Regions from separate parts of the Clostridium sp. CM041 genome, predicted to be linked through region 4. Evidence: riboswitches for the same ligand, from Rfam matches in the RefSeq annotation. Region 4 holds a riboswitch; each other region holds the start of a gene.
The links. Region 4 has a riboswitch for cobalamin ahead of ACWJJT_RS14910 (cobyric acid synthase). Riboswitches for the same ligand answer to the same signal wherever they lie in the genome.

Region 1 (3,547 bases), 1.3 Mb from region 4:
TTAGGCATACATTCAGAGATGATATCAGATGGAGTAGTAGACCTTGTAGAAGCTGGAGTTATAAATAACAAGAGAAAGACTATTCATAAAAATAAGATAGTAGCTGCGGTTTTAATGGGAACGAAGAAACTATATAATTTTGCTAATAATAACCCAATGATAGATATGTTATCTGTTGATTATGTAAATGATCCATATGTTATAAGTCAAAATGATAGTATGGTATCAATAAGTTCATGTACACAAATAGATTTGATGGGACGAATAGTATTAGAGTCTATAGAATTAAAACAATTTAGTGGAGCCTACGAACAAGTAGATTTTATTAGAGGTGCGAATAAATCCAAAGGTGGTAAAGCGATAATAGCAGTTCTATCAACAGATTTTAATGGTAAGGTTTCTAGAATAGTTCCATTAATAGACAATGAAGCTATAGCATCGACATCAAGGACGGATGTTCATTATGTAGTTACCGAGTATGGTATAGCGGAACTAAGGGGAAAGACATTAAAAGAAAGAGGGAGAGCTTTAATAAATATAGCTCACCCTAAATTTAGGAAAGAATTAATCAAAGAGTGGAAAAGAAGATTTAGCAGCACCGCAGGCGATGATTTAATGATTAAGAGGTCGTGTCAATGATTGGAGTGAATTAGTCAATTAATTCAATATGCTTTGGGAGGGATTTTTATTGATGTTATAATAAATAGAAAAAGTGGAGTGCCACTTTATATTCAAATTAAACAACAGATTATAGATAAAATAGAAAAAGGAACCCTCAAAGTCGGAACAAAATTACCTACAGAAAGAGAATTATCTGAAATGTTAAAAGTAAGCAGAAATACTGTAAGCACTGCATATAATGACTTGGAACAAGAGGGGACTTTGAAAGCTTATCAAGGGAAGGGAACGTTTGTAACTGAAGATTTTATATCTTGGGAAATTAAAAATAATATAATAAAATTCATTGACTTAGGACTAGAGGAAGCTCTGAAAAGTGGAATGAAATTAGAAAAGTTTTTAGATATAGTAGATCGAAGGGTAGATGCAAAAAACATATATTAGATAAATTTAGTATGTTTAAAGCATATCATATAGAAGTAGTTAATTTCTATGATTGGTGCCCTAATATTTATATATCTTATGGTAAGTAAATCATACGGATTTGGAGGTGATAATTAATGCCTGTTATATAAATATCATATTTGAACAAGCAAATTTTTTTATGATTGATTGTTCAAGACCTGCCCCTTGTGAGTCTATTGCAGCTTACTGAAAATAAGGAAAGCTTAAATTAATCAAGTATTTAAAATGTATACTTTGGTTATGTAATAATATGTTAATTTAACTTAATATTAAATTTAAAGGTATGAGATGTTTTGCATTTCATTTAAAAGGGAACCAGGTGAAAAGCCTGAACGGTCCCGCCGCTGTAATGGTGAGAAGCTCTAAATTATACCACTGACAATTTTGCTGGGAAGGATTAAAGCGACTGTGATCCAAAGTCAGAAGACCTGCCTTTATTAATACACCAAGAACGCTACGAGTGATAGGGGGTGTGACGCATATTTGTATGAAAATGCATTTAAATTTTGCGTTTTTTACAAATATGGTTGGTATTATTATCAAGCCCTTAGCATAAATGCTAAAGGGCTTAATTTTTCGTTGAGAAAGAAATTATGATTATTTTATAGAGGATAGGTAATACAATTGATAATTATAAGGAGGCATATTATGCAAACAAAGATAAAGGAATTTGTGCTTATAAACATAGGAATGTTCATGGTATCAGCAGGTTTATATTTCTTTTTAATGCCAAATAATTTAGCGACAGGTGGGGCGAATGGATTAGCGATAGTTATAAATAAATTTACAGGGGGATTATCCGTAGGTTGGATAATGATGATAATAAACCTTATTTTGTTTGTAATAGCATTTATTGCTATCGGAAAGGGTTTTGGTGGAAAAAGTGTGTATGCAAGCTTTGGTGTAGGAGGTATTATAATTGTATTTCAAAAGTTTATACCTATTAATAATTCAATTACAGGAGATATTTTACTGGAACTTATATTTGGAATACTAATATCAGGAATAGGTACAGCTATAGTCTTTGATCAAAATGCTTCAACAGGGGGGACAGATATCTTAGCTAAGATATTAAATGAATTTTTTCATATAAATTTAGGAAAAGGAGTTTTAATATGTGATTTAATTGTTATTTTAATGGCAGTTTTTGCTTTTGGAATTAAGCTATCATTATATGCAATGCTCGGAGTTATATTTAATGGTTTTCTTATAGACCATATCATAGATGGAATAAATGTGTGCAAAGAAGTTACAATTATAAGTAAGAACAGCGATAAGATAAGAAAATATATAAGAGAAAAGCTAGATAAAACATCTACTGTATATAACGGAGTAGGGGATTTTTCAGATGAGGATAAAGAAGTTGTTGTGGTTATAGTAGGAAGAAGGGAGTTTATAACACTTAAAAAATTCATAAAATTTGTTGATAAGGATGCTTTTGTAACAGTGAATAATATTTATGAGGTCTTTGGATACGGATTTAAATCCTTAAAACATTAAATAAAAATTTTTAGACAGCTAATAGAGCGGATTAACAAAATTTATGCCGTGAAAGCGGGCAAAATTGTTAGTTATAGAATACCAACAGAGGTATTAACCCAAGAATTAATAAAGTCTTTGTATGAGTCAGATGCTAAAGTTACAGAGGATAAAGAACTGGTATTTTAAATATTATGTATAAACCTTATTATATAAAAGGATATTTTATATTACTTTTTATATCAAGTACAATCTCTTTAATGATATCTTTGATTTGCATATTCCTTGTGCCTGGTATATAAATACCATGTTTTTGTAGTGGGAGTATATATTTAGTACAATCCATATTAAATATTGACGTGGCAATCATGGGAGTAATTTCACCGTTAATGCCGCCACTACATATTATTCCAATTGGACCGATTATACTATCGATTTTATTTTTCTTGCAAAATGAGCAAATTGATTCCTCTCCACTTATACCAATGTTTGCACCAGCTCTTACCATATTTGAACAAGCAAATGCATTTGTACCAAGTGCAACAATATAGATATCTAGGTCAATTTCTTTACGAATTTTTTTTATGATTGTTTGACCGAGACCTGCCCCTTGTGCGTCTATTACAGCTATTTTCATGGTGAACCTCCAAAAAATAAAATTTATAATGTAATGAAATCTATTTTTATATAGATAATATTATTATACTATAATGTTTATGTACATTCTGTGTTTAGTTCAAATTAAATTGCAATTTTGGTATAAATAAAATGATTATAAAAAAGTAAAAAAAATTCTCCCATAAAGGTATTAATTTAATAATTAAAGGCAAAATAAAGAAAATAATATTAATAATATAATTGATATAAATGAAGGGGAGAATTTAGTGAAAAACGAGGAAAGTATAAAGGTTATTCCTTTAGGAGGCCTTGGAGAAATAGGTAAGAATATAACAGCTATTGAATATGCGGATGAAATCATTGTTAT
Region 2 (3,547 bases), 1.3 Mb from region 4:
AAAGCAAACGTAAGTTATGCTAGCTTTATTGTTTTACTTTATATACCAACTTTTTTTTCATAATTAAAACTCTATACCCTCTCTAGATGGTATTCCTTCGTTAAAATAATGTTTAATATCCTTCATCTCAGTTACAAGGTTTGCTTTATCTATTATAGCTTTAGGTACGTCTCTCCCTGTTAAAATCAATTCTATATTACCAGGTTTATTCTCCATTAATTCTAGTAGTTGTTCTTCACTTATTAGTTGATTGTTCAATGCTCCCATTACCTCATCCATGATAAGTATGTCGCATTTTTCTTCTTTTAATGCTTCCCTACAAAATTCATATCCCTTTTGTACCTCTTCTTTTAATTCATTTTTTTCCTCTGCATTTAATGTCCAAAAAAAACCTCTTTTTTTCTCAAACCTAAATATATTAAAAAAGGGAGCCAGTTTTTTTGCACTTTCAATCTCACCAGTTTTACTTCCCTTCAAAAATTGTACCATAAATACAGTATATCCATTTCCTGCTGCACGTACGGCTAATCCTACAGCTGCAGTCGTTTTCCCCTTGCCATTCCCCGTATAAATTTCAACATATCCGTTTTTTAATTTCCCCATTATATTCATTTCTCCTTTTATTATCATATGCATACATATGCTTTATTATCTCAGGGTTATCTTATATTTTTTTATTTTATATTGCAAATCTTGTCTTGAAATACTTAATTCTCTTGATGTTTTGCTAACATTGTTTTCGTTTTTATTCAGTGTTTTTTCAATAATCCCCTTTTCAATATCAGCCATATAGCTAACCAACTCGAACCTCTTTTCTACATTTACCACCATATTTTGAAAACACCTCCCTATCTCTCGTAGAGTTAACTGTGTATAATTATAGAAAGGTATTCTGGCTTAAGTCTCATTGCCCTTAAAACCTTCCCAGTTTCCCAGTGATATTTTTTATAAGGACTCCTCTTTTACAGCGGCGGGACCGCGCAGGATTTCCACCTGTCTTCCCTTTTAAACTAAAGCAATTAATACTTTAATTACCCATAATTATAATATTAAATCAATAAATGATACTTTCATCCCAATTATATGAAAAAGCATTATTCAGTTTTATTCCCCTGATTTTCTTTTTTAGTTCTCTCTACGAATCTTCCCAGGAAAAAGAATAGAACACCAACTCCTATACCTGTCTGTAGACAAAAGAGTAAACTCTCAATTTCCCCTGGTAATTCTCCACCAACCCAAGTTTCCATAACCGGTTCAAACCAAGGCTTATACTCAGTACCTGTAATCTCGGAAACTACTTTACTTCCTGCATCATCTGAGCCACCAAATTCAGCACCCTTTAATGCGAATAATGGTATAATGGCAATTAGTGCAGCAATAATTAATAAAATGAAAACCTTTTTTTTCGTCTTTACCATTAATTTTCGCCTCCCTTTAGGAATCCAAGTTCTGTTAATTCGGATTTTGCATATGTTTCAAGACCCATAATGATGACAACGGTCAGAATACCCTCGATAATTGCCAGTGGAAGCTGTGTCGGTGCAAATACTGCAAGGAACTTGACTACAGATGCTGCGATACCGCCGTTCGCAGACGGATATGCAAGTGCAAGTTCAAAACTTGTTACACAATAGGTTAATAAGTCACCGATTGATGCTGCCAGAAAAATACCTACATATTTATTGACTTTGAGCTTCTGGCATAATTTGTAGATTACATAAGTAACAAGCGGTCCTGCAATAGCCATAGAAAACGTATTAGCACCAAGAGTGGTCAGTCCGCCATGAGCAAGCAAAATTGACTGAAAAAGTAGTACAATAATCCCCAGGATGCTGACTGCCATTGGTCCGAATAGGATTGCACCAAGTCCGGTACCAGTCATATGTGAGCAACTTCCTGTTACTGACGGAATCTTTAAAGATGAAAGCACAAAAATGAATGCACCTGACATAGCAAGAATAGTGATGGATTTACGGTTCTTAGCCAATGTTTTCTTAATTGATAAGTAACCTGCTACTAAGAATGGAACGCATATAACACCCCATATAATACAGAATTTTGGTGGAAGGTATCCTTCCATGATGTGCATTGCATTTGCTACCGGGGCTACCCCGAAAATTAATGCGAAAGCAATCGCAATAAAGATAATTTTCTTTTCTTTCTGATTCATTTTTTTCCTCCTCTATTGTTTTAAATTTATATTAATCTAAGCTGAAACGCCTAGAAAACCCAACTATCTTTCAAGCATTTCCTTGAATTCTTGCGTACTTTTCGGATAGGCACTAGTATCTTCCAGCAGATGTTTTTCTACAAGCAATTCATATATCTCAAGCACTGTTGGCTGTTTTAAATTTGCCTGTTTTAAAATTTCTGTGTTTTGGAAAATTTCTAAAGGTGTTCCATCTGCGATAATTTTCCCTTCACAGAATACAAGGACTCGCTCCGCCCATCGATATGCGAAATCTACATCATGGGTGGAAATGAGCATTGTCTTGCCCTCCGAACCAAGCTTGGCCAAAACTTCTTCTAGTATCAATGCATTTAAAGGATCCAATGATGCAGTCGGTTCATCAAAGATAATGATTTCTGATTTCATAGCAATGATGCCCGCAATGGTGACTCGCTTCTTTTCACCGCCACTCAAATAGTGTGGCGGACGATCCTTGAAATCTGATATGTTCATGTATGCCAGTGCTTCCTCGACTCGCTTGAGTACTTCCTCTTTTGGAAGCTTTAAATTCATTGGCCCGAATCCAACTTCAGCCCTAACTGTAGATGCGATTATTTGATTGTCCGCATCTTGAAAAACAATCCCGATATTTTTTCGAAGTCCTTTTAAATTCTTCTTATTAACGACAGTACCCCGGTAAATTATTTTTCCCTGTTCAGGTGTAAATACACCGTTTATGTTTAAGAAAAATGTAGATTTTCCGGATCCATTAGAACCAATAACAGCGATTTTCTCACCTTCATAGATATCCACACTTACGCCGTCCAATGCAGACTTGCCATTTCCGTAGACGTAGTATAGATCTTCGACCTTCAATATTGATTTCCCCATAATAGCTCCTTTCTATCTTGTAACGCCCCATATCAGAATCAAAAAAATTATAAATGTTACCGCAGAGGCAATCTGTATTGTCTCTACCTTTTTATCTTCCTCCAAAAATATAAGATCGCCATCATAGCATCTGGCCTCCATTGCATCATAATAATCGTTTGCCTTTTTAAGCGAAATAACCAGCATATTGCTTGCAATGCTTCCAAATGTATAGCAGGAAGTCTTAAAATCACAGTAACCCTGACGGGATTCTGCGGAATTTTTCATTTTAGTATAGACATCCATTAAAATGAAAATATAACGGTAAATGAGGTTCATCAGCTCTACAATTAGCTTTGGAACATGTGCCTTTCGAAGCACATATATAATCTCTGAGGACGGAGTTGACAGTGTCATCATTTGTAGGGCACTTATAGCTGCAAAAACTTTCAGAATCAAAAACGCCACTTCCTTAAGCTTTGCCTGAGAAGTAAACACATAGCAGAA
Region 3 (3,547 bases), 1.6 Mb from region 4:
CATCTTTTGGAAGATAGCCTAACACTTTCAAGTTACAGTTTTCTTTAATTGCTGCCTTAAGTAACTTATAATAATTTTCTGTTATATTATTTAGTATTATGCCCTTTATATTTGCATCTTTAAAATTTACTATTCCATTAATTTCTGCACAGAGGGTTGCTACCTGAGCCTTTGGAGACAATACAAGTATGATAGGCAAGTCTAAAACCTTTGACACGTGATACGCAGAATAGGATGTATTTATGCCTTTTCCATCATATAAACCCATTACACCTTCGACTACACCCAATTCTCCGCATCCTCTAGAAAAGCTAGCCTTAACTCCCGCCTCTCCCATAAGATACAAATCCAAATTTCTTGAACCTTTACCTGTTATCTTTGTATGAAAAGCTGAGTCTATATAATCAGGTCCTACTTTATACCCTTGTATCTCAAATCCCCTATTTTTAAACGCTTTCATAATTCCGAGTGTTACTGTGGTCTTACCACCACCACTTGAATCTGAAGCTATGACTATACTCTTCATTTATATTCACATCCTTTTGCGGACTATCCCCTAATGTGCAATTAGTTGTTAACTGTCCCCCAATGTTTTCACTATCAATTCTAAGTTTTTCAAACACTTAATCAATTTTCCATTCCTATCATTATCCTTAATAGCAAGCCTTACATATTGTTTATCTATTCCTCTAAAGTTATCTGCTTTTCTTATAACAAATCCTTGAGCTAGGCATAGTTTATAAAGTGTCTCTGAGTCCAGTCCTTTTAATTTGCATAATACATAATTTCCATAGGTTAAATATACTTTATCTATAAATGAAATATTTTCAAGTGATCTTATAAACCTAGGCCTTTCCGCTCTTATCCACTCTTTGCTTTTTTCAATATAAACGTTATCTTTTAACACATGACGTGCAGCCATTTCTGCAAAACAGTTTATGTTCCAGGGGTTTTGTTTTTCTTTAACTTTTTTTAATAGGTCTACGTTACTACTTATTCCATACCCAAACCTTATACCAGGCATCGCAAAAAATTTGGTTAATGCTCTTATTATAAATAAACATTTGTATGTTTTAACTTTTTCACTGAAACTGTGCTGTGAATCTCCAGTAAATTCTATAAAAGCCTCATCTATTATTATGACTTTGTCGTTACATTCACAATATTCAAGAATTTTTTGAAACTCAGCCTTATTTATGATATTGCCATTGGGGTTATTCGGATTACCTAAAACCACACCTTCTACACTCTGTAATCTATTAAGAATATCCTCATAATCATAGGAAAGCTCAGCATATTCATGCTTTAATAAGGTATTATCATCAATCTTCTCTTTTAAATAAGAATACTCTATACTACAATTCCACTTTTTAGCATCAATTTCGTACTCTACAAAAGATGGCACCACAATTAGTAGATTTTTATGACAAGCTATAACTAAGTCAATTATTTCTGCAGCCCCATTTCCTAAAACAAAATATTCTTTTGGGCAATCAATGTATTCTTTTAATTCTTTCAATACCTCCCTATATTGAATATCTGGATATCTTGTTAAAGCATCTACGGCTTCACTAATGTTATCAGTGAAACTTTTAGGAACCCCTAATGGATTAATATTAGAACTGTAATCTATTAATTCTCGCCCCTCAAGTAATCCATTAGTATAAACATCTCCACCATGTATCATTGAATACCTTCCTTTCTACTTGTAACTCTCATCTACCGTACTTTAGTTACTTATAACTTACGCAGAATTTTAATTTCCCTTATGTGTTTTCCCTACATTCTTAAACTTTTCATTAATTACATCATTAATGTGCTGTATATAAATGTCTTGAACGTCACTATTTTCCCCTAACCCATGCAGATATATTTTAACTTTAAACCCTTTTGCCTCTAAAATACTCTTCCAGGAGTCCTCTGCATCTCCCGCCATGTCATTCTTGGCATGTTCTCCCGCTACGAACAGTAGTGGCATTAAAGTGACTTCGCTAATACTCCGGGTAGTAACATTAGGTATTACTCTTTCCAAAGTTGGATACCCTTCCACGGTTGCTACATGTACATTGTTAAAACCTCTATCCCTTAAAACGCTTTCAAAACAGCAATATACTGCATTTGCAATATGGTTTGTACCATGCCCCATCAAAATTACTGTATCCATTGGTTGCAATTGCTTTGATAGAGCATCCACCATTATTGAGTAATCATCTGGCACGTCTGATTCTTCACCCTTAAAACATAAAAGAGGTCTTCCTATTAAGATATTTTTAAATGCTTTACATTCTTTGTATCTATTAACTACATTATTTATATAATCAAATTCTACTCCAGGAATAACATGCAAAGGCTGAACAATTACCTCATTATATCCTTCGCTTTTTAACTTTTCCAAAGCTTCTTCTGGAGTATCTACATGAATATTACCCCTATTCTTAAGTACTCTAAGAATAATATGCGAAGTAAACGCTCTTCTTATATCATAATCTTCGAAAGTATGTCTTATTTTATCTTCTATTGCATCGATAGTTACTTTTCTTGCATCTTCATGTGTTGTTCCAAAACTTACAATTAAAATTGCCTTCTTCATTTCGTTCATCCACCTTACTAAATATTTTCAGAAATATATCATAACATTTACATATAATGCTTTTTAAAACAAAAAAAATAGTACGCATACGATAGCGACTACTTTTTAATTAATCCATAATTAAATAGTTCTTTCCCTCCGAAAGCTTGTTAACATCATTTAGGCAGGTCTCCTGGCTTTTGATTCTTCCTTTAATTTTCCTCCCTCATTTTTAATTTACGAAGTGGAATTTAAAAGTTTCTCATCAATTACAGTAGCGGGGGCTGCTGCGGATTCAAACCGCATTCCCTTTTCACCTATTTCAAGGCACCTAAAATTATATTCAATTCTCTATTAGTTCTAGTTTATTATACTTAAGCCTTACTGTCAATATTTAGAGTGTAACCTTAGTTTAATAGGGCAAATAGTTAGGGACGGTTAACAACTATTTAAACTATTTATATGCTAACTTAAGATTATGAATATGAATATCATCCCGATTCATAGGCAATAATTCAAATGAAAATCTATGAGGAAGGGTGATTTTAATGCCAAGAAAGGCAAGAGAAAAAACAGATGACTCTATATTTCATATTATGTGCAAAAGTATCAGCGAAATAAATTTATTTAAGGATGATGAGGATAAGAACAAGTATTTATCACTTGTAAAGAAGTATAAATATCTCTATAATTTTAAAATCTACGGTTACTGTCTTATGGATAACCATTCACATTTAATGATTGATGCTAATGGTGCTGATATATCAAAAGTAATGCATGGAATAAATTTTTCTTATGCAATGTATTTTAATAAAAAGTATAAAAGGGAAGGACATCTTTTTAAAGATAGATTTAAGAGTAAAATAGTTAATAATGAACGATATTTGAAGACTTTATCCCTATATATACACAATAATCCTACGGATATAGATGAATATAAAAATTGTCCCGAAAAATATGCTTTTTCTAGTCTAGCCA
Region 4 (3,547 bases):
AAGGGTTTTTGTATCTCGCCCTACAAGGTACGATAATTTAACTCTTGCGTCATAAATATCATCATTAACTAAAGAATCATAAACCTTTTTACCTTCTTTATGAAGGCATCTAGCAGCTATTGTTGTCCAAAGCAATATTATATTGAGAATATGGTACAACCAAAAAAACTTATTAGAAATTCTCAAAATTATAAAAGGCACTAAAAAACTAGAAAGTGCTACTATAACTACAATAATTCCGCCAAAAATTTTAATTTGACCATTAGTTTTACATATCCTTCTGCCTAACTTATCTAATTTAGAAATAAGTTTTCCTATATAAATCACCGGATGTTTAAACCAATATGGATCTCCAATTAATAAGTCTAACATTACCGCTAAAATTAAATCTATTATGTTCGTCTGAAATAGTATTGCCATTTTAATTCCTCACTATCTTATACTGTTATAATTTTTTAAATAGTTGTTAACTGTCCCTAACTTTTTCTTTTTATTCCTATGATTTTATAGATTGAATCCATATCTACATTATCTCTAACTATATCTGCTAGCTTGTCTAATTCTTTTTCTCTTAGATTTTCATAAACCTTAGATTTTTTAGGTTCCATAGCTTTTTTTACCCTTAAAGTATTAATCATATGTTCTCTAAATTCTACTCCATCAAAAACTCCATGAATATATGTACCCATAACATTTCCACCTGCATTTATTGCTCCATCGAAGGATGACGTATCAGAACCATTCTTATCATAGATTTCAAAAAGTGGTTTTGCATTATGACCATATTTACAAATTCCCATATGTATTTCGTAACCATAAGTTTCTATACTAGTATCCCTAATGTTAATGCTACGAGCCTTTACTCTTGTAGTTATTTTCTCATCTTCAAATATTGTGTCTATGTCTAAAAGCTTCATACCCTCTGTTTCTTTTGAATTTCCCTCTAAGCAATTAGGGTCACTTAAGCTATTTCCTAGCATTTGATAGCCCCCACAAATACCTAATACGTTACCTTCTACACTATATTGCTGAACCGCTTCTGCAAGTCCTGAATTTCTTAAAGAAATTAAATCATCAATAGTATTTTTTGTTCCCGGTATGATAAGGAGGTCTGGCGTGCCCAATTCTCCTTTAGTTGTAACAAATCTAACTGATACATCTTCTTCAGCCTTTAATGCGTCTAAATCCGTAAAATTCGATATATGTGGAAGCTTTATTACAGCAATATCAATAGCTGCAGTAATTTTTTTGTTAAATTCTACTGCACCATCTTCATCTTCGAGTTCCAATCTAAAATAAGGAACTACCCCTGCACATGGAATATGTATAATATCCTCAAGCATTGTAAGTCCTGGCTTTAAGATTTCTAAATCTCCTCTAAATTTATTAATAATAGTGGCTTTAACCCTTTTTTTCTCTGCCTGATTAAGCAAAAGCAAAGTCCCTGCTAATGACGCAAATACTCCACCCTTATCTATATCTCCTGCGAGTATCACAGGTGCATCTATAAGTTCCGCCATTCCCATATTCACTATATCTCTATCTCTTAAATTAATTTCTGCTGGGCTACCTGCTCCTTCCATTACTATAATATCAAACTTCTTCTCTAATTCTTCAAACTGCTTTTTTAGCATGTCTTTGAATTCCAATTTCATATTATGATATTCCATAGCTGTACTATTCCCAAAAACCTTTCCATTAACGATAATTTGGCACTTTTTATCCGAGGTAGGTTTTAATAAAATCGGATTCATATATACCTCTGGCTCCAATCCTGCCGCATAGGCTTGAAGCACCTGCGCACGTCCCATTTCTTTTCCATCCAATGTAATATAAGAATTCAATGACATATTCTGTGACTTAAAAGGACATACTGAAAACCCATCTTGCACAAAAATTCTGCAAAGTGCTGTTACTAATATGCTTTTTCCTACTGATGAAGCGGTTCCTTGAACCATTACTTTAGCCATTATTATTTCTCCTTTCTTCCTGCTTGTATTCGTACTTGGCACACAACAAAAAAACAGCAAGCTTGCGCACCTGCTGTTATGTACAAATATTTCATTGCACTAACTTGAATTCTACAGTTCTTTCCCGCCGAAAGCTTAATATTACTAATTTAGGCAGGTCTCCTGGCTCTTGATACACTTTCTCTTATCACTTTCCCTTTCAGGTAGTTATTAAAGATTTTCTCTCAATTACAGTAGCGGGGGCTGCTGTGGAATTACACCACATTCCCTTTTCACCTTACTAATCATCTACTAAAGTAACTTCATCCACTTTATTGGCTGATTAATAAAAGGCACCTAAACAAATCTATTCATTTTTAACTAATATAATTCATAAGTTTCATTATTAAAATTTTCAATTTAATACATTTCTATGTAATTAAGTTTATAGCATTATGTTAATCCTGTCAATAAATAAGAATCTAAAATGCTTAAGTCTCATATGGTTAAATTCGCTAAATTAATTTTGCTTGTAGAAACATAGCTTGTTTCCCTATTTCTGTGAATTTAGCTTCATATTCTGTAACTACATTATCTTTAAAATCACTCTTATGCAAATCATAGGTTGAAAATAATATTTCAAACCCGCACTCTTTGAAATAGTCTACTGATTCTTCGAATAGCTCTGTATCATCTGTTTTGAACCAAACTTCAGATCCCGGTTTTAAGAATTTCTTATAGCTCGTCAAGAACTTAGTATGAGTTAATCTTCTTTTATTATGTCTGTCTTTTGGCCAAGGATTACAAAAATTTATATAAATTCTGCTTATCTCATCTTTTGCAAACACATCATCAATAAGCATAATGTTCATTGGCATAAGACGTACATTTATGTCTTGTTCCCCTTCAACTTCTCTTACTTCTATTACTTTTCTAAGGGCAAATACCAGAACCTCATCTTTTAAATCAATGCCTACAAAATTGATATCAAGATCTCTCCTGGACTTTTCTGATATAAATCTACCTTTACCGCAACCTAGTTCTAGATGAATTGCATTGTTATTTTTAAATTCTTCATTCCATTTTCCTTTGTGATCATATTGGTCAGTTATTACAATATGACTAGTTTCCAGCTCTGGCCTAGCCCAATATTTTTTTCTTAAGCGCATATGTTTTTCTCCCTACATTTATAATTTTTATGAAATTTACTTTTTATTTAAAACATCCCTGCAATATTTAAAAACTGTTTAAATAACCATAACCCTGGCGCTTGCACGATATAAGTAAAAACTGATTGTCCACCAGGCAATATAGGCAATATTAACACCATAAATATTAAGAATTGATACCTATAAATTGCATCTGGTAAATTGTAAAAAAACTTTGGGAACAAATCTCTAACTATATGAGATCCATCAAATCCCGGTATTGGCACTAAATTAAGAAAAAACAAAATACAATTTAGGTACCCTGTAATTATTAAAATTTGGCTAATAATAGTATATAATCCACCATGAATTGGTGGAAGTTTCGAAAATAACACAGTCAGAATTGCAAATACAAACCCTAGAATCAGATTAGCAATTGGGCCTGCAACT

Region 1: it holds a riboswitch for cobalamin, as region 4 does, so the genes downstream of both, ACWJJT_RS08585 (YitT family protein) here and ACWJJT_RS14910 (cobyric acid synthase) in region 4, are expected to answer to the same signal.
Region 2: it holds a riboswitch for cobalamin, as region 4 does, so the genes downstream of both, ACWJJT_RS08615 (helix-turn-helix domain-containing protein) here and ACWJJT_RS14910 (cobyric acid synthase) in region 4, are expected to answer to the same signal.
Region 3: it holds a riboswitch for cobalamin, as region 4 does, so the genes downstream of both, ACWJJT_RS07460 (sirohydrochlorin cobaltochelatase) here and ACWJJT_RS14910 (cobyric acid synthase) in region 4, are expected to answer to the same signal.

Annotation. Positions count from the first base shown of each region.
Region 1 is NZ_CM143648.1:1,833,723-1,837,269, reverse strand. Features, by position in the region: gene ACWJJT_RS08595 (acetyl-CoA hydrolase/transferase family protein) at 1-639, shown strand, start outside; gene ACWJJT_RS08590 (GntR family transcriptional regulator) at 718-1,062, shown strand; cobalamin riboswitch at 1,346-1,533, shown strand; gene ACWJJT_RS08585 (YitT family protein) at 1,732-2,583, shown strand; gene ACWJJT_RS08580 (DUF3842 family protein) at 2,771-3,199, opposite strand; gene ACWJJT_RS08575 (ribonuclease J) at 3,447-3,547, shown strand, end outside.
Region 2 is NZ_CM143648.1:1,838,882-1,842,428, forward strand. Features, by position in the region: gene ACWJJT_RS08610 (cob(I)yrinic acid a,c-diamide adenosyltransferase) at 64-603, opposite strand; gene ACWJJT_RS08615 (helix-turn-helix domain-containing protein) at 649-831, opposite strand; cobalamin riboswitch at 866-1,054, opposite strand; gene ACWJJT_RS08620 (energy-coupling factor ABC transporter substrate-binding protein) at 1,095-1,418, opposite strand; gene ACWJJT_RS08625 (energy-coupling factor ABC transporter permease) at 1,418-2,170, opposite strand; gene ACWJJT_RS08630 (energy-coupling factor ABC transporter ATP-binding protein) at 2,234-3,061, opposite strand; gene cbiQ (cobalt ECF transporter T component CbiQ) at 3,074-3,547, opposite strand, start outside.
Region 3 is NZ_CM143648.1:1,583,793-1,587,339, forward strand. Features, by position in the region: gene ACWJJT_RS07450 (cobyrinate a,c-diamide synthase) at 1-526, opposite strand, end outside; gene ACWJJT_RS07455 (pyridoxal phosphate-dependent aminotransferase) at 575-1,687, opposite strand; gene ACWJJT_RS07460 (sirohydrochlorin cobaltochelatase) at 1,757-2,590, opposite strand; cobalamin riboswitch at 2,736-2,920, opposite strand; gene ACWJJT_RS07465 (transposase) at 3,118-3,547, shown strand, end outside.
Region 4 is NZ_CM143648.1:3,154,231-3,157,777, reverse strand. Features, by position in the region: gene cbiB (adenosylcobinamide-phosphate synthase CbiB) at 1-396, opposite strand, end outside; gene ACWJJT_RS14910 (cobyric acid synthase) at 477-1,970, opposite strand; cobalamin riboswitch at 2,106-2,290, opposite strand; gene trmB (tRNA (guanosine(46)-N7)-methyltransferase TrmB) at 2,465-3,118, opposite strand; gene ACWJJT_RS14900 (site-2 protease family protein) at 3,166-3,547, opposite strand, start outside.